4 regions of the Pseudarthrobacter oxydans genome follow, and region 1 is predicted to be linked to each of the others. Evidence: riboswitches for the same ligand, from Rfam matches in the RefSeq annotation. Region 1 holds a riboswitch; each other region holds the start of a gene.

Evidence for each region. Region 1 has a riboswitch for thiamine pyrophosphate ahead of thiO (glycine oxidase ThiO). Riboswitches for the same ligand answer to the same signal wherever they lie in the genome.
Region 2: another riboswitch for thiamine pyrophosphate. It lies ahead of thiD (bifunctional hydroxymethylpyrimidine kinase/phosphomethylpyrimidine kinase); the one in region 1 lies ahead of thiO (glycine oxidase ThiO).
Region 3: another riboswitch for thiamine pyrophosphate. It lies ahead of SMD14_RS18910 (ECF transporter S component); the one in region 1 lies ahead of thiO (glycine oxidase ThiO).
Region 4: another riboswitch for thiamine pyrophosphate. It lies ahead of thiC (phosphomethylpyrimidine synthase ThiC); the one in region 1 lies ahead of thiO (glycine oxidase ThiO).

The regions. Positions count from the first base shown of each region.
Region 1 covers NZ_CP139438.1:3,005,277-3,012,588, reverse strand. Annotated here, with positions in the region: gene SMD14_RS13625 (hypothetical protein) at 1-73, shown strand, start outside; gene SMD14_RS13620 (RNB domain-containing ribonuclease) at 211-1,731, opposite strand; gene thiE (thiamine phosphate synthase) at 1,808-2,563, opposite strand; TPP riboswitch at 2,592-2,709, shown strand; gene thiO (glycine oxidase ThiO) at 2,704-4,029, shown strand; gene thiS (sulfur carrier protein ThiS) at 4,026-4,262, shown strand; gene SMD14_RS13600 (thiazole synthase) at 4,268-5,083, shown strand; gene SMD14_RS13595 (4a-hydroxytetrahydrobiopterin dehydratase) at 5,127-5,465, shown strand; gene SMD14_RS13590 (hypothetical protein) at 5,558-5,860, opposite strand; gene SMD14_RS13585 (DUF3107 domain-containing protein) at 5,901-6,125, opposite strand; gene SMD14_RS13580 (TetR/AcrR family transcriptional regulator) at 6,175-6,840, opposite strand; gene moeB (molybdopterin-synthase adenylyltransferase MoeB) at 6,924-7,312, shown strand, end outside.
Region 2 covers NZ_CP139438.1:2,584,964-2,592,275, reverse strand. Annotated here, with positions in the region: gene ndk (nucleoside-diphosphate kinase) at 27-446, shown strand; gene SMD14_RS11640 (vitamin K epoxide reductase family protein) at 510-1,181, opposite strand; gene SMD14_RS11635 (Rne/Rng family ribonuclease) at 1,621-5,097, shown strand; TPP riboswitch at 5,227-5,324, shown strand; gene thiD (bifunctional hydroxymethylpyrimidine kinase/phosphomethylpyrimidine kinase) at 5,314-6,861, shown strand; gene rplU (50S ribosomal protein L21) at 7,125-7,312, shown strand, end outside.
Region 3 covers NZ_CP139438.1:4,138,034-4,145,345, reverse strand. Annotated here, with positions in the region: gene SMD14_RS18950 (Na+/H+ antiporter subunit E) at 1-240, shown strand, start outside; gene SMD14_RS18945 (monovalent cation/H+ antiporter complex subunit F) at 237-515, shown strand; gene mnhG (monovalent cation/H(+) antiporter subunit G) at 505-906, shown strand; gene SMD14_RS18935 (DUF4235 domain-containing protein) at 925-1,188, opposite strand; gene SMD14_RS18930 (CDGSH iron-sulfur domain-containing protein) at 1,267-1,482, opposite strand; gene SMD14_RS18925 (iron-containing redox enzyme family protein) at 1,539-2,636, opposite strand; gene SMD14_RS18920 (DUF4383 domain-containing protein) at 2,623-3,192, opposite strand; gene SMD14_RS18915 (heme-degrading domain-containing protein) at 3,320-3,862, opposite strand; TPP riboswitch at 3,949-4,089, shown strand; gene SMD14_RS18910 (ECF transporter S component) at 4,154-4,777, shown strand; gene SMD14_RS18905 (ATP-binding cassette domain-containing protein) at 4,777-6,333, shown strand; gene SMD14_RS18900 (energy-coupling factor transporter transmembrane protein EcfT) at 6,330-7,130, shown strand; gene SMD14_RS18895 (hypothetical protein) at 7,144-7,312, opposite strand, start outside.
Region 4 covers NZ_CP139438.1:2,669,244-2,676,555, forward strand. Annotated here, with positions in the region: gene rplS (50S ribosomal protein L19) at 1-81, opposite strand, end outside; gene trmD (tRNA (guanosine(37)-N1)-methyltransferase TrmD) at 352-1,176, opposite strand; gene rimM (ribosome maturation factor RimM) at 1,177-1,725, opposite strand; gene SMD14_RS12055 (RNA-binding protein) at 1,836-2,078, opposite strand; gene rpsP (30S ribosomal protein S16) at 2,080-2,502, opposite strand; gene SMD14_RS12065 (hypothetical protein) at 2,720-3,160, opposite strand; gene SMD14_RS12070 (VOC family protein) at 3,326-4,201, opposite strand; gene SMD14_RS12075 (amidohydrolase family protein) at 4,301-5,383, opposite strand; TPP riboswitch at 5,463-5,570, shown strand; gene thiC (phosphomethylpyrimidine synthase ThiC) at 5,565-7,312, shown strand, end outside.

The DNA.
Region 1 (7,312 bases):
CCAGTGGAAGCCGATCGCGGGCTATCTTTATGCTGGCACTGGTGACCAGCGGGTGGTTCTCAAGATCGCGTAGGGGCGGGCTTGTTGGTTTCAAATCAAGGAAATCAACGACCGGGCATCCATTTCTACCTCTTCAGTCTAGCCGCAAGGGCACCGAAATCCGGCTTTTGCCCGCACTGCGGGCCGGATATGCCACAAAACCGCCCCGGGTCACGGCGCCTTCGGCACCAGCTCGAAATGCACTTCACGGGTAGCGATGTCCGAGGACATGAGGCGCACCCGGACCTTGGTTCCGGCCTCCAACTCACCGGCGCAGCGCGCTGTCACTGCAGGTTCGGCGATCTGGATGATCCCGGAGCCGCCGTTGCCGTTCTTGCCGTTGCCGTTTTTGCCCTTGCCGTTGCCGTTCCGGCTCAGGCCGCCGTTCCCGTTCTCCTTCTGGGGCTTCGACCCTGAAATCACGATCGCGTCGAACTCCTGTCCGATGTGGTTGATCAACAGTGCCGCCTCCACCGTGTCCAGCGCCATTCGCTCCATCCGGGACGCCAGCTGGTCCGAGCCCGCCATGATCTCGGGAAGCGACGGCAGGGCGTCCCGCACCCACGCGGGCACCTCGCCGCCATTGCTCAAGGCCTCGCAGGTGACCAGCACGAAGCGGTCCACCAGGCGGCGAAGCGGGGCGGTGGTATGGGCGTACGCGGCGCCGATGGCGGACTGAACGGCGTCATCCGGGACGGTGCCGTCAAAGGCCGTATAGGCGGCCCCACGGAAGAGCATCCCTGCGGAGTGGAGGATTGCGAGCTGGCGGGGATGGGTGGGGTCCAGGCTGCGGAGGTATTCGCCGTAACTGACTTCGCCGTCCCAGGGCTTTCCGAGGGCCTCTGTCTGCAGCCGGAAATGGTTCAGGGAACGCTCGTCCGGGGCCGGCATGGTGCGCAGGATGCCCACTTTCCCGGCCAGCATGAGCTGTGCGGCTGCCATGCCGGTCATCAGCGATATCTGTGCGTTCCAGTCCTCCACGGGCAGCTGCGGGGCGGCGGCAATCCGGTAGCCGCCGTCGGGAAGCTGGACAATCTCCTGGTCCGGCATGTTCAGGCTGGCACCCTCCCGGGCGCGCTCCAGCTCCACGCGCTTGAGCCCCACCTCTTTAAGGAGGCGCAGCACAGGGGAAGGGCTGCCGGCGTCCAGTTCCGCCTGGGCGCCTTTGTAGCTGAGCTTGGTGCGGCTGCGCATCCGGGCACGCCGCACGGCCACGGCCGTGACCTCCGCGTCAACGTCAAGACGGAAGTCCCACACGAACGCGGAACAGTCCTGTCCCGGCAGGAGGCTTCCCGCCCCCTCGCTGATGACTTCGGGATGCAGCGGTATGCGGCCGTCCGGCGTGTAAAAAGTCTGTCCCCGACGCCGCGTCTCAGCGTCCAGCGGGCCGCCGGGAGTAACAAACGCCGGCACGTCGGCGATGGCATAGAGAACGTGGTAGCCGTTGCCGTCCCGCTCGATGAACAGCGCCTGGTCCAGGTCGGTGGACGATGCCGGATCGATGGTAATGAATTCAACGAAAGTCAGGTCATGGGACGGCAGTTGCAATGCGGACACGGCGGCCTCGGCGTCCTTCACGGCATCATCAGGGTAGGCACCCGGCAGCTCAAGCTCACTCCGGAGCGCGCCCAGCGCCGCTTCGAGTGCGTTGGTGTGCTCGTGGACATTGGGGGCCAGCCGATGGTGTGACACGAAAATCAGCGTAGCCCGAATTTCGTCAATAGTGCACGGAAGCGGCCCGGAGAGGCACGGCAGTTCCGGCGCGGGATTATGGGCGGGCGGCGTCCAGGGCGCTGAGGAGCGAAGCGGCGGCCGCGGCCGGATCGTCAGCCTCGGTAATGGCCCGGACCACCACGATCCGGCGTGCGCCGGCTTCCACCACCTCTTCGACGTTGGAGTGGTCGATGCCGCCAATCGCGAACCAGGGGACACCGCCGTCGGGCGTGTCCTCCTGCCCGTCCGCCCCGGCAACAGCCGTGGCGGCGTACCTCACCAGGTCAAGCCCGACGGCGGCCCGTCCGGGCTTGGTGGGTGTTGCCCAGAGCGGCCCCACGCAGAAGTAGTCCAGCGCCGAGGGGCCGGCGGCGGCAGCCAGGGCGGCGTCCACCTGCTCCGGGCTGTGGCTGGACAGGCCGATGGCCGCGTTGCCGTTCAACAGCGTCCGGGCCGCCTTGAGGGGCAGGTCCTTTTGGCCGATATGGAACACCGGGGCTCCGGACAGCACGGCGATGTCCGCCCTGTCATTCACCGCCCACAGCCGGCCGTGCCGCACCGCCGATTCCTTGAGTACGGCCAGGAGCTCCAGCTCCTCGGCGGCTTCGATGGACTTGTCCCGCAGCTGGATGATGTCCACCCCGCCCGCGAAGGCGGCATCGACGAACTGCCCGAAATCGCCCCGCTCCCGGCGCGCGTCCGTACAGAGGTAAAGGCGTGCGGCCTGCACGCCGGAACTGCCTTCGGCGTTGAGAAAGGCGTCGGTAGCCGGGACGGGGGATGCAGCGGCAGGAGGGTGGGACACATTCATGGGTGCCAGCCTAGTTCCTCTACACTGGGCCTCGTACTGCGGGAGCCGCGGCAGCTGTCATAAAGCGCCGGGCTGAGAGGGCGTCAGAGCCGACCGCTTGACCTGATCCGGCTAATACCGGCGTAGGGAAGGAGACACTTATGCCCAATGCGCTCGACGCCCCGTACCGGCCCGCGCCCGGCTCCGCACTGGAGGCCGACGTTGCGGTCATCGGCGGGGGAGTCATCGGCCACGGCATCGCCTGGGAGGCGAGGCGGTCCGGATATTCAGCGGTGGTAATCGATGACGCCCCCGGCTCCGGTGCCAGCTGGGCCGCGGCGGGGATGCTTGCCCCGGTGAGCGAACTGCATTACCAGGAGGAGGACCTCCTGGAGCTCATGCTGGAGGCCTCCGGGCGCTGGCCGGGTTTCGCCGCTGGCCTTGCCGCGGCTGCCGGTTCGGATCCCGGGTATCTTACGACGCCGACCCTCGCCGTGGGTGCCGACGCTGCGGACCGGCAGGCGCTGCTGGACCTGCGCGAGGTGCAGCAGGCCAATGGACTGACGGTTGAGCCCCTCACCATCCGTGAAGCCCGGCGCCGGGAGCCGCTGTTGAGCCCGGCCATTGCCTCGGCGCTGAATACACCGGCGGACCACCAGGTGGACCCCAGGCTGCTGGTCGCCTGCTTCCGCCGTGCCCTGGCCCGGCACGCCGGCGGAACCGGCAGCGGCGGAAGCTTCGTGGCCGGAGCCGCCGAGGGCTACGCCGTGCCGGACCGGGCAGCGGGCCTGCTCTGGCGGGACGGAGCCGTCGCCGGTGTCACGCTGGAGGGCGGAGGAACGGTGGCGGCCAGGGAGACCGTAGCGGCCAACGGATTGCACGCTGCGGCCCTGACCGGGCTGCCGGAAAACCTGCACCTGCCGTTGCGGCCGGTCCACGGTGACATCCTTCGCCTCGCCGTCCCCGCCCACCTCCAGCCGCTGCTGACCTCCACCGTCCGCGGACTGGTCCGCGGGATCCCTGTGTACATCGTCCCCCGGCAGGACGGCACCGTGGTGATCGGGGCAACGCAGCGTGAGGACGCACTGGGGAAGGACAGCGGAACCAGCGCGGGGGCAGTGTCGGCAGGGGGCGTCTACCAGTTGCTGCGCGACGCCCAGGTCCTGGTGCCTGCGGTGGCGGAACTTGAGCTGCTGGAATGCACGGCCCGGGCCCGTCCCGGCACACCTGACAACGCCCCGCTGCTCGGGCGGGTCCCCCTGGAGGACGGCCCTTCAGGGCAAAGCCGCGTGGCAGGGCTCATCATTGCCACCGGCTTCTTCCGCCACGGCGTCCTCCTCACCCCGGCAGCGGCCGCGATATGCCGGGACCTGCTCGAAGGCAGGGAGGACCCCCGCTGGGCCCCCTTTAATCCCGGCCGCTTTTCCGGCGTCGCCGTTCGGCCTGCTGCAGCGGCCACCCTACCCAACCCCAAGGAGACAGCATGAACATCACCCTGAACGGAACCGGACATACAGTCGCCGACGGCGCGTCCATCACCGCGCTCGTCACCGAGGTCACCGGCCGCGCACTGGCCGCTGACGGCCACGCAACCGACGGCCGGAAATTGGGCGTCGCCGTTGCGCGCAACGCCCAGGTGGTGCCCCGGAGCCAATGGTTCGCTACCGCACTCTCCGAGGGTGACGACGTCGAACTTGTCACGGCAGTACAGGGAGGCTGAACACCATGACGGAAACCCGCAGCACCCTCGACGGCACCCGGCCGGACCTTCATGATCCCCTGGTGATCGACGGCGTCGCGCTCGCGTCCCGGCTCATCATGGGCACGGGCGGCGCGCCCAGCCTTGACGGCCTCGGCGCCGCGCTCCTGGCCTCCGGCACCTCCCTCACCACCGTGGCCATGCGCCGCTATTCACCCCAGGAGGCAGGCTCGCTTTTCCAGCTCCTCCTGGACCACGGCATCAAGGTCCTGCCCAACACGGCGGGGTGCTTCACTGCCCGGGACGCCGTCCTCACCGCGGAGCTCGCCAGGGAGGCCCTGGAAACCGACTGGGTGAAGCTGGAAGTCATCGCTGACGAACACACCCTCCTGCCGGATGCCGTGGAACTCGTGGACGCCACCGAACAGCTGGTCAACCGGGGGTTCAAGGTTTTTGCGTACACCAATGACGACCCCGTCCTGGCGCTTCGGCTCGAGAACCTGGGAGCTACCGCGGTCATGCCGCTCGGCTCGCCCATTGGCACCGGCCTGGGCATCCTCAACCCGCACAACATCGAGCTCATCGTGTCCCGGGCCTCGGTTCCGGTGGTGCTGGATGCGGGAATCGGCACGGCGTCCGACGCCGCCCTCGCGATGGAACTCGGATGTGATGCCGTGCTCCTGGCCACGGCGGTGACCCGGGCACAGGACCCGGCCATGATGGGCGCCGCCTTCAAGCACGCCGTCATCGCAGGTAGGCTGGCGAAAGCGGCAGGTCGCATACCTCGCCGTGAACACGCGCTGGCGTCGTCGGCGATGGAAGGCCGGGCCGAGTTCCTGTAGGGCCCGCTTTCCGCCGGCCGGCGCCTTGATTCAAGGAGCAGCAGTGGCCGGCAAAGACGCCCTTCCCCCGGAACGAATCGACGAAGCCTTGGCTGGACTGCCTGATTGGCGGGCCGACAATGGCGGATTGGTCTCTGTCTTCAAGATGCCGACGGCGGTTGCCGCACTTGAGCTGATTGCCGCCGTCGGACGTCTGGCCGAGGAACAAAACCACCATCCCGACCTCGACTGGCGTTACAACCGCGTCTTTATCCGCTACACGTCCCACGACGCCGGGGGACAGGTGACTGACCGGGACATCGCGGCAGCTGCGGGAGCAAGTGAAGCTGCGGCAGCGTCGGGGGCCGTGGCCGAGCCGGCGAAGTACGTGCCGGGGCGTTAGTAGCCTCGCCACCAGCCACTGGTCCCTAAGCAGCAGTGGCCGCCACCCCTGGCGGGATGGCGGCCGCTGCTGCCGGTTGCCTTGCGCCGGCCCTATGCCCGGAGGATCGCCGTAAGCCTTTCGGCGTCCCGGCGCGCACGCGTGCGGCCAAGATACACGGCTGCTCCTGTTGCGGCGCCGGCGCCCAGCACGATGGGCAGGACCCACGGGATCCAGGTCAGCCCTGGCAGGTAGCCGAAACCGGCCGCCATCAGGACAATCCAGGTCAACGCCGCCATTGCTACGGCGACCCCGGCGGGCAGGCCTGCGCCATACTTGGCGTGCCGCTTGTCGTTTGCCCAGATGATGAAGCCTGCCGCGGCGGCAGCCAGTACAACGATGGTCAGCGAAAGCATGGATCTCCTTGGGCTTCGGACGCGGTTTTTCGGCCGGGCGCTAGAACTGGCCGAAACCTACGCGCCGTGCCTCTTCTGCGCCGATTTCCACGTAGCCGAGCGCATTTCCGGGAACAATGATCACGCGTCCCTTTTCATCCTTCAGGCGAAGTTCGCTGCCCGCGGTGATGGCTTCCCCCACGACCTTGGCCACAGAAGCCGCGTCCTCGGTTGATTCGAGCACAATTTCGCGGGCAACATTCTGAACGCCGATCTTAATTTCCACAGGGGCCTCCCAGCCAGTCAAAGTTCGTTGGTGATGTCTTATTTGTAGTCTAGGACTCTTTGGGGAAGCGCGAGATTCCGCGCCAAGCTAAACGGTAGATGAGGTCGCTGGCCACATTGATGTCCAGGTTGCCGTCCGTTTCAAGCCAGTACCTGGCACTGACCTGCGCCATCCCGGCCAGTCCCCGGCCCAGCAACTGCGCTTCGAGATGGGGGAGCTTGGTGTCCTCGGCGATGACGCGGGCGATGGCATCGGCAAATGTCCTGTTGAACGTCTCCAGCCGCGAGCTGACGTCGGGATCGTTGATCAGGTCGGACTCAAACACCAGCCGGTGGGCCTGGTCATCGCTGGCGATGAACTGGAAGTAGGCGCGCATGACGGCCTGAACGCGTTCGTCGTTATCGGTGGTGGAGTTCAGCGCACCCAGCATCAGTTCGGTGAGGGAGGCCAGATGGCTTTCAAGCAAGGCGAGGTACAGCTCGCGTTTTGAGGGAAAATGCTGGTAAAGGACGGGTTTGCTGACGTGCGCCGTCTCGGCAATCTCGTCCATGGCCGCGCCGTGGTACCCGTTGGCCACGAAGACTTCCTGGGCTGCGTTGAGGAGCTGCGCGCGCCGCTCGTCACGCGGAAGCCTGGCCGACCGCTGACCCGCGGGACGCGGGGGAGTTTGCGGTTCGGCGGCTGACGGGCGGTCAGCCCGTGCTTCATGGACCACAGTTGTCCTACTTTCCGTTGCAGTTACTTCCACTTTACTGCGGGGTAATATGACCCGGCAGTATCCGGGGGATACATTGAAGTATGGCTTCGACATTCACCGCAAATGTTTCACCCGTGTCATTGGATCCGCTGGTGGAACCGGGCCCGGACCTTACCCCTGCCGAGGTCGAGCGCTATTCCCGGCACCTCATCATCCCCGAGATCGGCTCGGTGGGTCAGCGGCGGCTCAAGAATGCGAAAGTGCTCGTTATCGGTGCCGGCGGGCTCGGCTCCCCGGCACTCCTGTATCTTGCGGCCGCCGGCGTCGGAACGCTGGGAATCATCGACGACGACGACGTTGACCTTAGCAACCTGCAGCGCCAGGTCATCCATGGCGTGGCGGATGTTGGCCGCCCCAAAATCGAGTCCGCCCGGGACGCCATCGCGGCCCTCAACCCGCTGGTGGACGTGCGGCTGCACAATGTGCGGCT
Region 2 (7,312 bases), 420 kb from region 1:
ACCCATCCCAACGCATTGGAGCAGTCGTGACCACTGAGCGCACCCTCGTCCTGATCAAGCCCGACGGCGTCGCCCGCAACCTCACCGGCGCCATCCTGGCCCGGATCGAAGCCAAGGGCTACACCCTGGCCGAACTCAAGAAGGTCGACGCCTCGCGCGAACTCCTGGAGCAGCACTATGAGGAGCACGTCGGCAAGCCCTTCTACGAGCCCCTCGTGGAATTCATGCTCAGCGGCCCCGTTGTTGCGGCGATCTTCGAGGGCCACCGGGTCATCGAGGGATTCCGTTCCCTTGCCGGCACCACCGATCCCACCACGGCGGCCCCCGGCACCATCCGCGGCGACTTCGGCCGTGACTGGGGCCTGAAGGTCCAGCAGAACCTGGTGCACGGCTCCGACTCCACCGATTCCGCGGAGCGCGAGATCAAGATCTGGTTCCAGGGCTGACCGCCCGGGGACAGCAAAAAGCCCCTGGTTCTTCGGAACCAGGGGCTTTTCCCGTCCGCAGGCCTAGAAGCCTGACGTCCCGGCGAAAACCTGGATAAAGGCGAAGAAGATGGTGGCGATAACTGCCACATAGAGCAGGGCCGTGATGATCCAGCCGGAGTCGCCCAGGATGCGGGCGGCCTTGGCAGGTACCGGGATCACGCCGGCGCTGATGTTCCGGATGGTCACCCACACGAAGAGCGGAATCATTGCCGCCCACACAATCATGCAGAACGGGCACAGGATGTGGATGACGTACAGCGCCTGCGACCATAGCCACACCACAAACGCGAAGCCCAGCGTGACGCCGGCCTGCAGGCCAAGCCAGTACCACCGGGCGAAGTTGGCGCCGGCCAGCAGCGCCATTCCCACCGTGATGGTGATGGCGAACGCCACGATGCCGATGAACATGTTGGGGAAGCCGAACAGCGAGCTTTGCCACGTCTGCATCACCTGGCCGCAGGAGATCCAAGGGTTCACATCGCACACCGTGGTGTGGTTAGGGTCCTTGAGGACCTCCAGCTTCTCCAGGACCAGTGCTCCGGACGCGAGCCAGCCAACCACCCCGGTGACCACCAGCAGCCAGCCGAGGGGCCGGTCGCGGGTCATGGGCGGGCGGGCTCCAGCCGCACTGGTGTCCGGGTCAAGAGTCCGTTCCGGCGCGTGGGTGCCGCTGACGGGGGAAATGCTGGGCATTGGCAAGGCGTCCTTTTCATCGGGTGCTCCTTGCCCGATTGTAACGCCGGCGGCTGGAAAGACCCTTCAGGGAGGGAATATGCAGCGCCTCTTCCGCCGTGGAATAGTCCGGGTATGAGAGAATGAACGTGGCTGGAACCCGATCCACATTCGGATTCCGGTCCGGTGGCTTGTTCGCAAGACCGCCAATGATGAGCAGCGCAGGCATTGGATTTGTCAATCCGGCCTCCCGCAACTCCATTGGGCGGCACCTGGTTGTGACACGTGGAACAACGGGTTTTTGAACATCCTGCCGGCCCCCACGGGCTGCCGCACCCCACTGCCGGTGCGAACCTGGGGGTATCCACTTGACTTCTGTCAACGCCTGCGGGTTTTGACAATATGTGCCCCAATGGGTGCCGGATGTGGCGGTACGTCAGGGGCAGGAGTGTTGCCACATATGGATAATGAACAAGTTTCAGCCGTTAATGATGAAGCCGCCGCCACGGGTGCCGAGGCCGAGCCGAAGAAGGCCACGAGGACCAGGCGGAAAGCCGCTCCCAAGGCCAGTGACGCCCTGATCGCCGAAACAGACGTTGCGGCAGGCACCGCGGGCGCAGATTCCGTGCAGGCAGGGGCCAGCGCCGCCGAATCCGGCGCGAACGCAGTAAACACAGTGCCGGTTACCGACGCCGCTGAGGCGAAGGCACCCGTCCGCCGGAGCCGCTCCAGGAAGAAGGTTGACCCGGCTGAGCCGCTTCCGGCCTTCGCCGAGGAGGCAGCCGCCCCTGCCGCTGCCGGCGACGACGCCGGCGCGCAGGCTGCGTCGGCCGGCGCGCCTTCTGAAGCCGCCGCGGAGGACGCAAAACCCGTCCGACGCCGGCGGGTTGCCACCCGCAAGACCTCCGCCCCGGTGGCGGAGGCTGCGGCTGCGCAGGCAGAGAGTGCGGCGGCGGGAGCTGCGCCCGCCGAAGCCGCACCTGCCGCGGAAGCTCCAGCCGTCGCTGACCCGGCAGTCGCCGCAGCTGAAGCCGAAGCGGCCGCACCGGAACCTGCGGTCCTGCCTTCCGCAGCCGGGCAGGACAACGGCACTCCCGTGCAGGGCCCGCCCGCCGCCGAGGCAGCCGCCCAGGGCGATGCTGCCGCGGAACCCGTAGCCGCCCCTGCCGCTTCCACCGCCCCGGCAAGCCCTTTCGGCTCCCTCTTTTTGGAGCCAGGTTCCGCCACTTCCGTCCTGTTCCAGGCCCCGGATCTCAGCGCTGTTGTCCGGCCCGCGCCGGCCGCCACGGAAGAAGCTGAAGAAGAGGACACCGAGGACGACTCGGACGATGCCGGTAACCGCAGGAGGCGCCGTGGCCGCGGCCGCCGCGGCCGCAGCAGGACTGGCGAGCGTGACGGCGAAGACGCCGAGGGCTCAGATGCCGAGACCGATGCTGCCGATGACGCCGACGAGGAAGCCGCCGGGCAGGCCGACGAAGGCGTGACGTCCCGCCGTCGGCGCCGCCGCCGCCGTGGCGACCAGGACCTTGAACTGACGGGCGGGGGAGACGACGATCCCCCCAACACGGTGACCCGCGTCCGCGCACCGCGCCCCGTGGGAGAACCCGCGGTCAGCAACCGGGTCACCAGCGTCAAGGGCTCCACCCGCCTGGAGGCCAAGAAGCAGCGCCGCCGCGAATCGCGCGACACGGGCCGCCGCCGCACCGTCATCACCGAAGCCGAGTTCCTGGCCCGCCGGGAGTCCGTGGACCGCCAAATGATCGTGCGCCAGCGCGATGACAGAATCCAGATTGCCGTCCTGGAAGACGGCGTCCTGGCCGAGCACTTTGTCTCCAAGACCCAGCAGGATTCCCTGATCGGCAACGTCTACCTGGGCAAGGTCCAGAACGTGCTGCCGTCCATGGAAGCAGCCTTCGTGGACATCGGACGCGGGCGCAACGCCGTCCTGTACGCTGGCGAAGTCAACTGGGAGGCCGTTAACCTCGAGGGCAAGCAGCGCCGCATTGAAAACGCGCTCAAGTCCGGCGACACCGTCCTGGTCCAGGTCACCAAGGACCCCGTGGGCCATAAGGGCGCGCGCCTGACCAGTCAGATCTCACTGCCGGGCCGCTACCTGGTCTTCGTTCCCGGCGGTTCCATGACCGGCATCTCCCGCAAGCTGCCCGACGTCGAACGCAACCGCCTCAAGCGGATCCTCAAGGACCGCCTCCCCGAGCAGGCCGGCGTTATTGTCCGGACCGCTGCGGAAGGCGCCTCCGAGGAAGAGCTGACCCACGACATCAACCGGCTGCGGGCCCAGTGGGAAGGCATCGAAAGCCAGTCGAAGTCCACCAAGATCCTTGCTCCGGAACTGCTGTACGGCGAACCGGACCTGACCATCAAGGTGGTCCGCGACGTCTTCAACGAGGACTTCTCCAAGCTGATCGTCTCCGGCGAGGAAGCCTGGGACACCATCGAGGCCTACGTCACCTACGTCGCTCCCGATCTGGTGGGGCGCCTCGAGAAGTGGACCAAGGACCAGGACATCTTCAGCGCATGGCGGATCGACGAACAGATCCACAAGGCACTGGAACGGAAGGTCTTCCTGCCCTCCGGCGGCTCGCTGGTGATCGACCGCACCGAGGCCATGACTGTTGTGGATGTCAACACCGGCAAATTCACCGGCAGCGGCGGCAACCTTGAAGAGACGGTCACCAAGAACAACCTGGAAGCTGCGGAGGAAGTGGTACGCCAGCTCCGCCTGCGCGATATCGGCGGCATTATCGTCATCGACTTCATCGACATGGTCCTGGAATCGAACCGCGACCTCGTCCTCCGTCGGATGGTGGAGTGCCTGGGACGCGACCGCACCAAGCACCAGGTTGCCGAAGTCACGTCCCTTGGCCTGGTGCAGATGACCCGCAAGCGGATGGGCACCGGGCTGCTTGAAGTGTTTGGCGAGCAGTGCGAGGCCTGCGCCGGCCGCGGCGTGGTGACCCACGATGACCCCGTGGAGCACCGCCGGGCCAATATCGTGGCGGCCGAACACCACGTTCAGCGCTCGGACGCCCGCCCGGACGTCCGGAATGAAAGCCACCGCGCTGAGGCCCAGCGCGGGGACAGCAGCCAGCCCGGCGTCCGTCCAGACCGGAAGCGCCGCCGCGGCCGCGGCGGCCAGCAGGTGGACGCTGCTCCTGCAGCCGCCCTCCACGTGCACACGGTCCACCCCGACCCCACGGACGCCGAGCGGCACGCAAAGGCCGAAGCCACCAGGCTTGCCCTTGCCAATATTGCTGCGGCAGCACACGCCGCCCACCTGCACGACGATGAGGTAGCCGCGGCCCGGCAGGCTCCGCAGGTCCAGCCGGCGGAACCTGAGAAGCACGACGGCGACGCCTCCCGGCCTGCCGCCGTCCTCACCTTTGGCGGGGAGAAAGTTGCCCTGCCGTTCGTGGAGCACGCGGAGGAGCAGCAGCCGAAGCCGGCCCTGACGCTGGACCGGCTCGCCGAAGCCTTCGCCCACCTCGGTGAGCCTGCCCCTGCCGCGGAAGCCACAGCCGGGCAGCCCGAACGGCGGGCACCGGAAAAGGAGCAGCGGGAACCGGAGCAGGTCCGGGCACCGCAGCACGTCCAGGCACCGCAGGCGGAGTCTCCGCAGGTCCGGCCTGAGCCGCTGCAGGCTGCCCATGCGCTGCGCGAAAAGGACTATTCCGACCACACCCTGGAACAGTCCCGCCCGCGCCGGGCGCGCCGCAACCGCAGCGCCAGCCGTGCCCAGGGTGCGGCCAACGAGACCTCCGTCGAGCAGCACGAGAATGTCCCCGCCGCGGCGGCAGGGCATTCACACTCTGCAAAGGCGCCGGAAGCTGACCAGGCAGGTGCCCCTGCGCCAGGCAACGCCAAGCCTGCCGCGGAGCCCATCATCCTGGGTGTCGGGGTTCCCGCTTCGGAACTCTAGGCCACGGCACGCGACACGCTGGATGCCCGGCCGCCCACCACGTGTGGACGGCCGGGCATCCGGCATTTAAGGCCGCACCAGTCGCACTGCGTCACCTTCGCCCTGCGTACCGCAAAAAAGCTAGGCTGGTGAACCGACACGGGGTGCCGCGCACAGAGCCGGCTGAGATCCACACCCGTTGAACCTGTCCGGCTAGCACCGGCGAAGGGATGTCTCTTGTCTTCAACTCTCGAATTGCCCTCTGCCACCCCTCAGGGCGCCCCTGCCCCTGCAGCACAGTCCGGCCAGCGGCCGGACGTGCCCCGGGTCCTCTCGATCGCGGGCTCGGATCCGTCCGGCGGAGCCGGCGTCCAGGCGGACCTGAAAAGCATCGCGGCCCACGGCGGCTACGGAATGGCCGCCATCACTGCCCTCACCGCACAGAACACCCGCGGCGTACGCGGGGTCCACGTTCCGCCTGCTGACTTCCTCACCCGGCAACTTGACGCGCTCAGTGAGGACATCAGCATCGACGCCGTGAAAATCGGGATGCTGGGTGATGTCGCGGTGATCGAAGCTGTCCGGGCGTGGCTCGAAAAAGTCCGTCCCGGCGTCGTGGTTTTGGACCCTGTCATGGTGGCCACCAGCGGTGACCGGCTCCTGCAGGAATCCGCCGAAGCCGCACTTCGCGAGCTGCTGCCGCTGGCGCACCTCATCACGCCCAACCTGGCTGAACTTGCCATGCTGGTGGGCGGGAACGTGCAGGAGAGCTGGGAAGGCGCCCTGGAACAGGGCCGCGAGCTCTCTTCCGCCACCGGGGCGACGGTGCTTGTGAAGGGCGGACACCTGGCCGGGGACGAATGCCCCGACGCCCTTGTCAACACTGCAGGCACGCTTGGCCAGGACGTGGTGGTGGTCCCGGGCAGGCGGGTGGCAACGCTGAACAGCCACGGCACCGGTTGTTCACTGTCATCAGCCATGGCCACAGTCCAGGTGCGGCTGGGGGACTGGGAGGCAGCCCTCCGGGAGGTCAAGCCCTGGCTGTCCGGCGCGCTGGAGGCCTCGGAGTCGCTGGAGGTGGGTACGGGCAACGGACCAGTCCACCACTTCCACCACCTTCAGCCGGAGCCTGCTGAAGGCAGCTTCGCGGCGCGGCTGTGGGCTGAAGCGGAGGAGCACCTGGAAGCCATCTATTCCCTGGCGTTTATCCGGGACCTGGCCTCCGGCGACCTGGCCGAGAAACAGTTTGGCTACTACCTGGCCCAGGACGCCATCTACCTCAACGGTTATTCACGGGTGCTCGCGCGGACAAGTGCCCTGGCCCCCACCGAGGCAGAGCAACTCTTCTGGGCACGTTCCGCCGCGCAATGCCTGGAGGTCGAGTCTGAACTGCACCGCTCCTGGCTCAGTACCCGGACCGTTGAGCCGCAGCTGGGACCCGTAACCAAGTCCTACGTGGACCACCTGGTGGCGGCATCGGCGTCGGGCAGTTATGCCGTGCTGGCGGCAGCCGTCCTGCCCTGCTTCTGGCTGTACGCGGAGGTGGGCAAAACGCTCCACGCACAGTTCGTGGCTGCCGGGGAGCCGGCGGGCCATCCCTACGCGGAGTGGCTGCGCACATACGCGGATGAGGACTTCGCCGCGGCCACCCGCAGGGCGGTTGCCATTGTGGACAGTGCGGGGCGCACCGCTCCGGCGCATGAGAAGGATGCCATGGCCACGGCATTCAGGCAGTCCTGCCGCCTGGAAGTTGAATTTTTCGACGCGCCGCGCCTTCATTCCTGACGTCCGGACGGCCGCCGCGCCGGTACTATGGTGGGGCACCCCCCGGCCAAGGAAATGTGTTGTGGTACCTATCACAGACAACCCGCCGGAACCAGCCTCATTTGCGGCCGAAGCCAAAACTAGCGTATTCTAGATCTTCGGTGCTTACGCCAACACTTGGGTTATGACCCCACGGCGTTGAGGCACAGCGAGAGCCCAACCAATTATGGAACCGGGTTCCGCACGCAAATTTGTAATAAACGTCGAGAGAAGTGAGTTCCCAAGTGGTGTACGCGATTGTCCGCGCAGGCGGCCGCCAAGAGAAGGTTTCCGTTGGAGACTTCGTTACCCTGAACCGCGTCGCCGGTGGAGCTGGCAGCACCATTCAGCTGCCCGCACTGCTCCTGGTTGATGGTGACAAGGTCACCTCCGCCGCTGCTGACCTGGCCAAGGTAACTGTTACGGCTGAGAT
Region 3 (7,312 bases), 1.1 Mb from region 1:
CGCAGCCGCCAGGACCTGATGGTCACGGCCACGGGGCACGTGATTTCCCTGATTCCGGGCTCGCTGGTGGTGGAGGTGGACCGCTCCACGTCCACCCTCTACCTGCATGCGCTCAACATCAGTTCCCCGCAGGAAGTCGAAAACCTGAAAAACGAGGTGCGGTCCATCGAGGCGGGGCTGATCAGGATCATGGGCACCAAGGAAGAACTCGAAACCGTGCGAATGGAGGCCGGCGCATGATGCAGACCGTCCTGGCTATTACTGCCGTAATTTTCTCGGTGGCCGCCGCCGGTGCCATCATCAGGATCTCCCGGGGGCCTTCACTGCTGGACCGGGTGCTGGCCACGGACGTCCTGTTGGCCATCCTGGGCGGTGCCCTGTGCGTGGACATGGCCGTCAACAGGCACCTGAACAACCTGATGCTGGTGGTGGCCATTTCCATCATCGGCTTTATCGGGTCCGTGACGGTGGCAAGGTTCGTGGCGGACCGGAGGGAGCAGCCCAATGAGTCCTGATTCCACTGGCCTGGACGCCTGGGTGGATGTGCTGTCCGCCGTGTTCATGATCGTCGGGGCCATCATGTCCCTCGGCGCGGCCATCGGCTTGCTGCGGTTCCCCGACCTGCTCAGCCGCATGCATGCCGCCACCAAGCCGCAGGTGCTGGGGCTGTTCCTGCTCCTGGCGTCCATCGGCCTGCAGCTGCGCACCTGGTGGGTGTGGCCTGTGCTGTTGGTGGCGTGGATTTTCCAGCTGCTCACCGTGCCCGTTTCGGCACACATGGTGGGCCGGGCCGGCTACCGCACCAAGCACCTGCACCGCGAGCTCCTCACCTCCGATGAGCTCGAGGCCGTGGTGCAGAAAGCCGCCGCCAAAGCCGCCCGTGAGGACGGTTCCGGCGACGGCTGAACACCGTTCGGCGTGCTGCTAGACGATGTCCTGGCTCTTGGCGAACCGGGTGATGGCGCGCTGGGTGCCACGGTTGGCCAAGACCTGGATGATGGTGCTCACCGAGGCAGAGATCAGGGCGAACGTCAGCGCCGAGTGAAGGCTCGTGGGGACGTCCTCGTGCTTGCCGGTGGGGGGCTTCCGGCCGGTGGTCTTTTCCCAGATGGCGTTGACGAGCTTCGTGCCGACAAAGCCTGCGCCGAGGCTCACGCCAGTGCCGAGCAGCTTGATGAAGAGGTTCATTCCTAGTACTCCTTGCGGGCGGAAAACGGGCTGTCCCTAGCCTAACCGGCGATGGCGGCCGGCCGGTGCAGGCCTTGCTCAGGTTGCCGGAGGTTCCGTCCGGAACTTGATCATCTTGTGCGTCCCATCGCAATAGGGCTTGATGGCTGACGCCCCGCAGCGGCACAGTGCCACGGTTTTCCGTTCACGGGGCAACGGTTCGCCGGAGGGCGTGACGATCTCGAAGTCGCCGCGCACGATCAGCGGACCGTCGGGGCACACCACGATGGAGCTATCGGCGGGTTCCTGGTTCATTCTTGCTCCTGCTTAGGTAGCCGGGGTGACGGACGACGGCGGGGGACTGGCGCCGCTCATGCTGCCGCCGGGACTGCCGCCCTGAGTGACGTCCCGCCGTTCTCCCAGGACTGCAGGAGATGGGCAGACAGCCTGCCGTCCACCGCCATGGCTGCCGTGGCACCAAACAATACGTCTCCAAGAAGTCCTGGTTCGGCCTCGACGAGGCCGCCGGCCAGGTCGCGGCCGGCGATCTGCTCGTGGACGGCGTCTGCTTCCACGTGTTCATCGAAATAGTGGGTGACGGCGGCATCGAATCCATGCCGGCGGAAACCGCTCCCGTATAAGCGGTTGGGCTGGGAGGAGGTCATCTCATAGATGGCAAGGTGCCCGGTGATGGCACCCCGCAGCCGGCGGTTCAGCCCGAACAGGGACATCAGGTTCACTGCGGCGAGGGAGACGGCCGGGACGGAATCGACGTAGGCGCCGTATTCGTCCGCCATTCCCAGGCCTCGCAGGGTGCGGGCGAAAAGTGCGCTGTGCATCCGTTCGGGACGTCCGCCGCCGTACTCATCCGCCTGGATTTCCACCAGCGCGGCCTTGGGGCGCCCGGCCAGCCGGGGAATGGCAAAGGTATGGGGATCCGCCTCCTTCAGCTGGTAGATGGACTTATGGATCAGGAATTCCTTGAGCTGGTCCAGGCTGGCCTTCTTTGCCACGTACCGTGAGAGGCTGGGGCCGGTGTCGCGGGCTGCGAGGCTGAACAGGACATCGGCCACGGCATCGCTGGTGGGACGCGAGGCCGCGGGAAGCTCCAGTTCGCCGGCTGCTTCCCGGGCGGCCAGCCTGAGCGCTGACTCGAACGGTTTTTCCAGCAGGTGGCGGACCTGGATCAGTCCCGGCGCCCATTCCCACTCATCGCTGACGCCTTCGAGTCCGCTGTAGTGGAGCTCGTAGAGGCAGAAGAGCGTCAGCTGGAGATCGTCGTCGCCAATGATGTCCGGGGTGGCAGCCAACTGGCCGGTGACCGCCCGGTGCAGCGCCGCGGTTCCGTCATCCAGGGTTCGGTCATCGGCGGTGCGGCCGCAGGGGCGGGTGCCAAGGGTGCCGGGCGCCTCCGTGAGAAGGGCGAACAAGGCGGTGCTGGCGGGACCGCGCGCTTCAGGGATTTTCATAGTGCTCCTTCAGGTGCGGCGTTGGTGCCGGTTCCGTGACGTCGTCGCTGAGGCTTCCTGACCGGTTGCTGTTGTCGCCGCTGTTGCTGCTGTCGCTGCCGGCAACGCCTGCGGGAACGGCGGGGCCTCGGGCGGCCAGGACGATGGCCAGCGCAATCATGGCCAGGCCGAGGGCCAGGTGCAGCCAGTCGTCTGCGTTGTTCGCAGGGAGGAAGTTGGCAGGCGTGGTGTCGCCCGCAAGGAAGCCGTACAACCACAGGAGCAGGTAGGTTACGCCCCCGTAGATGAGGAAGTTCCTGGCCTGGGGATGCGTCCGCGCCATCAGGACCCCTGCAATCCCGAAGAGCAGGTGGACCGCGTTAAGGAGAATGGACACTTGGAAGACGCTCAATAGCAGCGCCCCTGAACCAGGTCCGGCAAAGCCCAACGAGCCATAGTTGGAGGTAACGCCCGGGATGAAACCCAGGATGCCGAAAAGGACGAAGACTATTCCCGTTCCGAGGGAGGCCTTTTGCAGGCGTGTTCGTGGGCCCGCCAGGCGGGTGCTTGCTGCCATGTCCTGTTCTCCTCAAAACCCGGGAGACAACATAGTAAGCATGATTACTAATAAATGCTAAGCAGCCTTTGTATTTCTGCTGCCGGTGGACGTGCGTGCAGTGTGGGTCAGTCCGCCAGCCTTGGCATCAGTCCGCCCCCGCGGAGTGGAGCATTTCGCGCAGGGCCTCGACCACCAGGTCGTGATCCTGCACTTGGGGAAGCCCTGAAACCGTAACGGTAGCCACGGCGCCCACTCCGGTGACGTACAGCGGGAAGGAGCCGCCGTGCGCCGCGTACCGGCCCTGGTCGAACCATCCCTGGTCCTCGATCCGGCCGCCGCGCAGCCGGCCGCGCAATCCCACCAGCAGTGAGGGGACCTCATACCGTGCCGCCGTGCGCTGCTTCGCCCGGATCCAGTGATCGTTATCCGGCGTCGCACCGGGCAGCGCCGCATGGAACAGAACCTGCCCGCCCTTCGTGATGTCAATCGCGATGGGCAGCCCGCGCTCCTTGCCCAGCTCCACGAGGAGCAGTCCCAGGTTCAGGGAGTCGTCGAGGGAGAAGCCTGGAAACTGCAGTTCCCGGACTTCGCCTTCAATCCGGGCGATCAGTGCCGCCAGCGATCCCTCCGGCTGGATGGCATCGGAATCCGGGTCGAAGTCGGTTACATGCGGGGAATTGGCAGCCATGGCCCACAATCTACCCCCGCCGCGGTGTAAACTGGACAACGCCCAACAGGGTATTTCTGCAACGAATCATTTCAAGCAAAAGCAACATTCAACGACAGGGGAGCGCCGCCGTCGGCCATCACTGGCAATGCCAGGATCCGCAGGTGGGCGCTGAGAGTGCGGGCAGCCGCAGACCCTCGAACCTGATCCGGTTAGTACCGGCGCAAGGGAGTCGAGTTCTCGAAGTGCGCGCAGCGGCAGCAGTGCCGGCAGCCGCGTCCACTTTCCCCTCCTGTTCCTCAGGAGGATCACATGGCAACAACAGCAGTCAAGAAGACCAGCAGCAAGTCCTGGCGCGTCGTGGACATCGTGGTGGCGGCCCTCATTGCCATCGCCGGCGGCGTCATTTTCTGGGCCTGGTCCCAGGGCGCGGCCGCAGTGTCCGGCCCCATGAACGCCACCTACCCGCCACTGACCGGCCTGATCGCCGGCGGCTGGATGATCCCGGCCGTGCTGGGCATGCTCATCATTCGCAAGCCCGGCGCCGCGCTGTTCTGTGAGACGGTAGCCGCCACCGGTGAGCTGCTCATGGGGTCCCAGTATGGGGCTTCCGTGCTGTTCTCCGGCTTCGTCCAGGGCCTCGGCGCCGAGATCATCTTCGCCATCTTCGTGTACCGGAAGTTCAACCTGCCCGTGGCACTGCTGGCCGGTGCCGCCGCCGGTCTCTTCTGCGGCCTCAACGACTCCTTCGCTCCGTGGGGCTGGAACATCGCCTACTCCGGCGGGGACAAGCTGGTGTACATCGTCTTCACCGCCATCTCCGGCGCGATCATCGCCGGCGCCCTGTCCTGGATCGCCACCCGGGGGCTGGCCAGGACCGGGGTCCTGAGCTCGTTCGCGTCGCGGAAGGCAGCTACGGAGCCTGTTTTCTCCTGATGTCCGCACCTTCCCGCCAGGGCGCGCCCACCGCAGTGCGTCCCGCCGCCGTCACGGCCCGCGGCTGGGGCTGGCGGCATGCCGGGCGCGCCAGGCCGGCGGTCCATGCCCTCGACCTGGACATCCGTCCGGGAGAGCGGGTGCTGCTTTTGGGGCCTTCCGGCGCCGGCAAGTCCACCCTCCTCCATGCTTTGGCGGGGGTCCTGGGGGATGCGAACGACGACGGCGGCGCGGCCGGCGATTCCGACGAGTCGGGTTCGCTGCTGGTTGACGGAGCCTCCCCCCGCGAGCAGCGCGGGCGCGCCGGCCTTATGCAGCAGGATCCCGAGACGCAAGTGGTCCTGTCGCGCGTGGGTGACGACGCCGCCTTCGGCGCCGAGAACCTCGCCGTGCCCCGCCACGCCATCTGGAGCCGCGTGCACGAGGCGCTGGACGACGTCGGACTTTCCCACCTCCCGCTGGACCATCCGACGTCGGTACTCTCCGGCGGGCAGAAACAGCGGCTGGCGCTCGCAGGCATCCTTGCCATGCGTCCCGGCCTGATCCTGCTGGACGAGCCGACGGCCAACCTGGACCCGGCCGGCGTGCTGGAGGTCCGCGACGCCGTGGCGCGGTGCCTGGACAAGACCGGCGCCACCCTGGTGGTGGTGGAGCACAGGGTGTCCGTGTGGAAGGACCTGGTGGACCGGATCGTGGTGCTGCAGCCCGGCACCGACGCGAAGGACGCCGTGCTGCTGGACGGTCCGCCGGACCAGGTGCTCAGGGAGGCCCGGAGCATGCTGATTGCTGCCGGGGTGTGGGTGCCCGGCTATGTTCCGGACACCCGGCTGCGTGCGGCGGATCCAGCCAGCGGGACGGGTGGCCTCCTGCTCGCTGCCGAGGAACTGGCGGTGTCCCGTGAACGGGCGCGGCGCAGCGGCTTCCGGAAGGTTCCGCCGGTACCCGTGCAGGCAGGTATTTCCGCGCAGGTCCGGGCCGGGCACGCCTTGGCCGTCACGGGGCCGAACGGGGCCGGGAAGTCCACGTTTGCCCTGACGCTTGCCGGGCTCCTGGAGCCCGTGGCCGGCAAGGTTTCGGCCACGCTGGACCTGAGCCGCGGCGCCGGAATAGACCCGTACAAGTGGAAGGCCGATCAGCTCATCGAGCGGATCGGCACCGTGTTCCAGGAACCCGAACACCAGTTCGTCACAGGGAAGGTGCTGGACGAACTGCTGTTTGGCCCCCGGCACCTTGGCCATGGTGAGGAGCGCGTGGACGAACTGCTGGAGCGCCTGCGGCTTACCCATCTTGTGGATGCCAACCCCTACACGCTTTCGGGCGGGGAGAAGCGGCGGCTGTCCGTGGCAACGGTCCTGGCCGCGCATCCCCAGGTGCTGGTCCTGGACGAGCCTACGTTCGGCCAGGACGCCAACACGTGGGCGGAGCTGGCATCGTTCCTGTCCGAGCTGCTGGATGCCGGCACCGCCGTGGTCTCCGTGACCCATGACGCCGAATTCACGGCGGCGCTGGGTGGAACGGAACTGCGGATGGCCGCGGCGGAACCGGCGGCACCATGAGGCAGGAGCTGAACCTTCGCGGCAACAACGCGCTGCTGACCCGGGCGAACCCCCTCAGCAAGTTCGCCGCCGTCTTCCTCATCACGGCCGTGCTTGCGCTCTCCATAGACTGGGTGTCCGCATCGGTGGCACTGGTCTTTGAGGTCCTGCTGTTTCCGCTGGCCGGCCTGACGCTCGCACTGCTGTGGCAGCGCGGCTGGCCGCTGATCCTCGCCGCCGCAGTGGGAGGCTGGAGCACCTCCATCCTGGCGCCGGACAGCGGAAAGACGCTGATCGACGTCGGCATCTGGACCATGAGCGAAGGCTCACTGGAGCTGGGCGTGGGCTTCATGCTGCGGGGGCTGGCGATTGCCCTGCCGGCAGTTCTGCTGATGAGCTGCACCGACCCCACAGACCTCGCTGATGCGCTGGCGCAGAAGGCGCGCCTCCCGCACCGGTTCGTGCTGGGAACCCTCGCGGCCATGCGGCTGGTGGGCCTGATGGCAGAAGAGTGGCAGACCATCGGGATGGCCCGCCGCGCGCGCGGGGTGGGTGCCCGCGGCAGCGCCCTGCAGCGCGTGAAGGCGACGCTGGGGCAGAGTTTCGGGCTGCTGGTCCAGGCGATCCGCCGGGCATCGCGGCTCGCGGTGACGATGGAAGCCCGCGGCTTTGGCGGCGGCCGCCGGACGTGGGCCCGCGAATCGACCTACAGTGTGTTGGATGCGTGGGTGCTTGCCGGCGGTGTGGTGATGGCGGCAACAGCGGTTTTTGCCGCAGTCTCGCTGGGCACCTGGAACATGGTGTGGCTGGGGACCTGAAAGCGGGCCAGGCTTACGGGCACGAATAGTTGTAGTCGAAACCCCGCGATACGAACTGGGTCAACTCCACCTCGCCGCCGCCGGTGAGGGGCGCATGCGAACAGGCCATCGCTGCTCCTGACGCGTTCCGGGATCCTGCCAGCCAGCTCGGGAGTGAGTAAAGGTTGCTCGACCCGCTGACA
Region 4 (7,312 bases), 340 kb from region 1:
AACCTTGAGGGTGTCACCGGCGCGGAACGCGGGAACATCGGTACGCAGCGAGGCTGCATCGACGGAATCGAGAATATGCATAATGTGCACTCCTGGTGAACGCCACAGGTCATTCACTTTGGGTCACGGCAGGCAAGCCCGGACGCTGGTGGCGTACCCGGAGATTGCTGCCGAAAGTTAAGTGGTCCGGCCGCTTCACTGGTTGACGGGGCCGGTTGTCTTGGCTGTTGGTTGCGCTCCCCCTGTGGCAGGTGCGGACCCAGCAGACACAAGGACTAATTTTGCCACATTGCGGAGGCTACAGCCAATCCCCGCGGCCGCCGCCGAAAAATGGCTGCCCCGCCGCCCGCCCTAGGACCTGGATGAGTCCGCCTGGGCGCCTTCAGCACCGGGGCGGCGGCGCAGGCGCCCGTCGACGACGTCGTACCCCAGCTCCTGCAGTTCGGCGCGGTCCGCGCGCGGCAGCTTTCCGGCGTCGAACGTTTCGAGGAGGTCCGGCCGGCGCTCCGCCGTCCGGCGGAACTGTTCGTGCCGGCGCCACTGCGCGATCTTGCCGTGGTTGCCGCTCAACAGGACGGCCGGCACTTCACGGTCACGCCACACGGACGGTTTCGTATAGACGGGATACTCCAGGAGCCCGTCGGAGTGGGATTCCTCCACAAGGGACTCGGGATTGCCCACCACGCCCGGCAGGAGGCGGCCGATGGCCTCCACCATGGCCAGGACTGCCACCTCGCCGCCGTTCAGGACGTAGTCCCCCAGGCTGACGGGACGGACGTCGAAATGCTCCCTGGACCACTCGATGACGCGTTCGTCAATGCCCTCGTAGCGTCCGCAGGCGAACGCCAGGTGCTCCTGTTCCGCCAGTTCATAGGCCAGCGCCTGGGTGAAGCGCTCCCCGGCGGGCGAGGGAACTATCAATACCGGCCGGGCCGCCCCTTCCGGGCGGTCTTCGGCAATCGAGGCCAGGGCCTGCGCCCACGGTTCGGGCTTCATGACCATGCCGGCGCCACCGCCGTAGGGGGTGTCATCCACCGTCCGGTGCCGGTCCGTGGTGAAGGAGCGGAGATCGTGGACACGCAGGTCCAGGATCCCGTCCTGCCTGGCTTTGCCGATCAGCGACAGTTCCAGCGGTGCCAGGTACTCCGGGAAGATGCTGACGACGTCGATCCGCATCTACGCTTTGCCTTCCGGCTCCGAAGGGGCTGCGTCGGCCTCCGCGTTCAGCTCGAAAAGACCCTCCGGCGGCGTCAGGAGGATGTAGCCCTCCTCGATATTGACTTCCGGAACAATCTGTTCGACGAACGGAACCAGGATCTCGCCGCCTTCCGGAGTGGTGACCATCAGCAGGTCCTGCGCGGTACCGGTGTTGAGGGCGGCAACCTTGCCCACAACGGTTGAGCCCACCCGGGCCTCCAGGCCGACGAGCTCGTGCTCGTACCAGCCCTCGTCGTCGTCCTCCTCCAGTTCCTCGGTTTCGATGAAGAGCTTGGCACCGCGGAGGGTTTCCGCTTCATTGCGGGTTTCGATCCCGTCGAAGCCCAGCAGCAGGATGTCCTTGTTCCAGCGGGCACTGTTCACGGTGAGCGGGCCCACGGCCGCCGGTTCAACCGTGAACTCGGCGCCCGGGACAAACCGGTCCCCAGGGGCATCGGTCAGGACCTGGACCGTTACTTCCCCGCGGATGCCATGGGGTTTGCCGATTCGTGCCACCTGAAGCTGCATGTGTTCCTCTGTTCGGGTTGTGGTTAATCCACGGTGTTCTGGTGAAAGCACTCCGGCCCCTCCACCGCGTTGGTGGAGGGGCCGGAGCTAAAACTGATATTGCCGAGCGCTCAGCGGCGGCGGTCGGTGTCGACGACGTCGACCCGCACCGGCTCCCCGCCGGCCAGGGCTGCCACCACGGTGCGCAGTGCACGCGCCGTGCGGCCCTGGCGGCCGATCACCCGTCCGAGGTCGTCCTGGTGAACACGCACTTCGAGGGTGTCCCCGCGGCGGTTGTTCTTGGAGCTGACCTTGACGTCATCCGGGGAATCAACGATTCCGCGGACCAGGTGTTCCAGCGCTTCTGCCAGCAATCTACTCAGCCTCGGTGGTCTCTGCTTCGGCCTCGGCGGGTGCTTCGGCTGCATCAGACTTGGATGCCTTCTTGGTGATGGCTTCCGGGATGATCACGGAACCCTTTTCCGGGGCAACGAAGGCAGCCTTCTCAGACTTGGTCTTCAGGGTGCCTTCCTGGCCCGGCAGGCCCTTGAACTTCTGCCAGTCACCGGTGATCTTGAGGATCGCGGCGACCTGCTCGGACGGCTGGGCGCCGACGGACAGCCAGTACTGCGCACGCTCGGAGTTGACCTCGATGAATGAGGGCTCTTCGGTGGGGTGGTACTTGCCGATTTCTTCGATGGCACGGCCGTCACGCTTGGTGCGTGAGTCCGCGACGACGATGCGGTAGTACGGTGCGCGCATCTTGCCAAAGCGCTTAAGGCGAATCTTTACGGCCACTGTTGTGGTCACTCCTGTTTCAGAAAAGGGGGTGAACCCGGCTTTCTGCACCCGTGGGGCGGGCCATACTTGCGGGCTCGAAGGACAGGATCCTGACGCGGAGAGAGGGGCCACGCAGATCGAGTACCTGTTTATTGTGCCAGATCAGCGTTCGGATTTCGACTTGACACGTCCTGGCGCGGCCCCGCCCCGCCCGGACAGACGGGGCAGGAACGGCTCAGGCGGACCAGACGTAGAGGCCGGCGCGCTCCGAGTCGGCGATTCCGCTGGCCATTTCAGCGAGCTGCCGCACGTAGGTGCGCGCCTGGGCGGCATCGAAGGGCATGTCATCCTGCGCCGCCCACTGCTCAGCGACGTCGTCGAGGACGTCGCCCTCCCCTTCGGTTTCATACGAGAGCAGGTCGGCCAGGGCACGCACCATCGCGGGCGGAACCGCAAGGAGCGAATCGCTCGCCACGTCCACCATGGTCAACTCATAGTCTGCCCCGCCGGCATGGACGGCGGTGCCGGCCAGGTCGCCCAGCTGTTCGACTTCAAAGTCGCTGATTCCCGGGATCCGGACCGCGTCGCCGGCAGGGGCACTCCCGCCCTTGTCCAGGATGCCGCCGCGCTTCAGTGCGGCGTCGTGGGTGGCAACAAAGATTTCGGTGAAGCCCATGGGAAGTGCCCTCATTCCGTTGACGGTGCGGCCCGCCGGGATGCAGCGCGCGCTGCCCGGCAGTTCGGTTTCAGCCTAGTACAGGGACCGCCGGAGTTTTCCGGCAACGCCGGTCGGCGGCCCAACCCCCGCAGGGTTCTCAACCTTTGTCCGGGAGTGCGCCGGTCAGCGGACTGCCACCCGGATCCTGTTGCGCCACGGATCCTCGAACCGGAGTTCGGCTCCGGTGTGGTGGGCGGCAACACCGGCAACCTTGAGGCGGTCGGCGAGGGCGCCGACGTCGTCCCCCGACGGCACTTCGATGAGGACCTCACCCAGGCCGAGGGTGTCCTTGCGCGGCCCCGCGCCGCGGCTGTTCCATACGTTCATTGCCATGTGGTGGTGGTAGCGGCCCGCCGAGACGAACAGGGCCTGGCCGTGCCAGCCTGCGGTCTTTTCGAAGCCGAGGGTCCCCACGTAGAAGTCGCGGGCGGTCTGGACGTCGCCCACCTGGAGGTGCACATGGCCCACGCCCGCAACGGTTCCCCGCTGGCGTTCCAGGGACTCCTCAGTGAGGTGCTGCTCCAAATAGCGCTGCGGCGGAAGGGCCAGGCTGTCCATCACCACGTCAGTGCCGTTCCAGGACCAACTGCTGCGCGGCCGGTCCCAGTAGAGTTCGATCCCGTTGCCTTCGGGGTCGGTGAAGTAGAAGGCCTCGCTGACAAGGTGGTCTGCGCTGCCGGTGAAGGAACGGGGTTCAAACTGCGCGGCCGTGGCGATGGTCGCGGCCAGGTCTGCCTGGTTCTCGAACAGCAGCGCGGTGTGGAAGAGGCCGGCCTCTCCCCGGCCCGGAAGCGTCAGGCCCGGAGCGGGAGCCAGGTGCACCAGCGGTTTCTGCAGCCGGCCGAGGTAGAGCCCGCCGTCCTGCTCCGCGACGACCTCCAGGCCGAGGGCCCGCTGGTAGTAATCGGTCATGACCTTCATGTCGCCCACCTTGAGCATCACGGTGCCCATGGCGAGGTCGGCAGGAAGGAGATCCTGGCGGGCGGCTGCGTCGGTCATTTGAAGGCTCCTTGTATTGGAGGCCGTCCCGTCGGCGGCCTGTCACATATTAAAATTACTTGAAGCTTCAATTTATTCCAAGTGGCGGCCTCAAATAACTCAGCGGATGATGCGGCCGCCCAGCACCACGTGTTCCAGCGCCCTGATCGTTTCCGGGGTGGTCCGCGGGTCTTCGCGGCACACCACGACGTCGGCCCGCGCGCCTTCCTCCAGGTTGTCCGCTCCCAGCCACGTGCGGGCTGCCCAGCAGGCGGCATCCAGGGCCGCAGGCATGGGCAGGCCGGCCCCGTGCAGGGCGAGGATCTCATCTGCGATCCTCCCGTGGCGGACCACGCTGCCTGCGTCCGTCCCGGCAAAGATGCGTACGCCGGCGGAATGGGCCTCCGCCACCCGTTCCAGCCTGCGTTCCCACAGGGCACGCATGTGGGCGGCGTAGCGCGGAAACTTGGCGTCTGCCTGCTCCGCGATATCAGGAAAGGTAGCGATGTTGATGAGGGTGGGCACGATCGGCACGCCCTGCTCCACGAACCGGGGCAGGTGGCGGGGCAGCAGCCCCGTGGCGTGCTCAATGCAGTCAATGCCGGCGTCCAGCATCTGGTCCAGGGTGTCCCCGGCGAAGCAATGCGCCGTGACCCGGGCACCTTCATCATGGGCAGCCTGGACAGCGTCACGGACGACGGCGGCCGGAAAGGAGGGCGCGAGGTCGCCGGCGCTCCGGTCGATCCAGTCGCCCACCAGTTTGACCCAGCCGTCGCCGTCGCGTGCTTGCTTCCGCACGGCCTCCACGAGCCCGTCGGGTTCGACCTCCGCCGCAAAGCCGCGCAGGTAGCGGCGCGTGCGGGCCACATGCCGTCCTGCACGGATCAGCACCGGAAAGTCCCGGCAGCCCTGCATCCAGCGGGTATCGGCAGGTGAGCCGGCGTCGCGGACCAGCAGGGTTCCGGCGTTGAGGTCAGCCAGCGCCTGTTCCCGTGCAAGGGCGGGTTCGACCGGGCCGGCGGGGCCCAGTCCGATGTGGCAGTGGGCGTCAGCCAATCCCGGCAGCACCCAGCCGTCGAGCTCCCGCGCCGGAGGGGCAGTTGGCCGGCTGAACGTGAGCTTGCCGTCCACCGACCAGAGTCCATGGCGTACCCGGTCCGGTGCGGTCAGGACGGGTCCGCGAAAGTGAATGATGTCTGCCATCGGGCTTCCTTTCGATGCCCGGTCAGGCTAGCACCCGCAAATGTGACACCGCCCTTCCGGGGGCGTGTGGTAGCTTACACCTTGACCACACGGGTGCCCCTGCAGGGGCTGAGATCGGGCTGACGCAGCCTGCGACCGTTGAACCTGTCCGGGTAATGCCGGCGAAGGAAGTGAGTATTCCTTGAGTACACAAAATGCACAGCTGAACCCTGCCCAAGACCGTCCGGCGATGGGAGCAGCCGGCAACCAGCCACCGGTGACCCAGTCCCTGAAATCCCATTCTCTGGCCTACCTTGAGGATGCCGGCACGGGGATCAGGGTCCCGGTGACGGAGATTGCGCTGGAACCTTCCCCGAACGGGACGCCGAACAGGCCGTTCCGGACCTACCGGACGGCGGGACCTGGCAGCGACCCCGTCATCGGCCTCCCTCCCTTCCGGACGGACTGGATCGAAGCACGCGGAGACACCGAGGCGTACAGCGGCAGGGAACGGAACCTGCTCGACGACGGCCGCTCGGCTGTCCGCCGCGGCGCCGCCAGCGCCGAGTGGAAGGGAGCGCGCCCGGTGCCCCGCCGCGCCGTCGACGGCAGGACCGTGACGCAGATGCACTACGCGCGGCAGGGCGTGATCACCCCGGAGATGCGCTTTGTGGCGCTGCGCGAGAACTGCGATGTTGAACTGGTCCGCAGCGAGCTGGCTGCGGGCCGCGCCATCATCCCCAGCAACATCAACCACCCCGAGTCCGAGCCAATGATTATCGGCAAGGCCTTCCTGGTGAAGATCAACGCCAACATCGGCAACTCGGCCGTTACCAGTTCCATCGCGGAGGAGGTGGACAAACTGCAGTGGGCAACGCAGTGGGGCGCCGACACCGTCATGGACCTTTCCACCGGCGATGACATCCACACCACCCGCGAATGGATCCTCCGCAACTCCCCCGTCCCCATCGGCACCGTCCCCATCTACCAGGCCCTCGAGAAGGTCAACGGGGAAGCCAATGCCCTTACCTGGGAGATCTTCCGCGACACCGTCATTGAACAGTGCGAGCAGGGTGTGGACTACATGACCATCCACGCCGGCGTCCTGCTGCGTTACGTGCCCCTGACAGCCAACCGGGTGACAGGCATCGTGTCCCGCGGCGGTTCGATCATGGCAGGCTGGTGCCTGGCCCACCACCAGGAGAACTTCCTCTACACGCACTTCGATGAGCTGTGCGAAATCTTCGCGAAGTACGACGTCGCCTTCTCCCTGGGTGACGGGCTGCGGCCAGGGGCGACGGCGGATGCCAACGACGCTGCCCAGTTCGCCGAACTGGACACACTGGCTGAGCTGACGGCGCGCGCCTGGGAATTCGACGTGCAGGTGATGGTGGAAGGTCCGGGGCACATCCCGTTCCACCTGGTCCGCGAGAACGTAGAGCGACAGCAGGAGCTGTGCAAGGGTGCGCCGTTCTACACACTCGGGCCCCTGGTTACCGACGTTGCACCGGGCTACGACCACATCACCTCGGCCATCGGTGCCACCGAGATCGCACGCTACGGCACCGCCATGCTCTGCTACGTAACCCCGAAGGAACACCTGGGGCTGCCCAACAAGGACGACGTCAAGACCGGGGTGATCACCTACAAGATCGCCGCACACGCGGCAGACCTTGCCAAGGGCCACCCGGGGGCGCACGAGCGCGATGATGCGCTGTCCAAGGCACGCTTCGAATTCCGCTGGCGCGACCAGTTCGCGCTGTCCCTGGACCCGGTCACGGCGGAAGCCTTCCATGATGAGACCCTGCCCGCAGAACCTGCCAAGACCGCGCACTTCTGTTCCATGTGCGGTCCCAAGTTCTGCTCCATGAGGATCAGCCAGGACATCCGGGACGAATTTGGCTCGGCGGAGTCGCAGGCGGCCCTGGCGGCGGCGGCGGGGATGAAGGG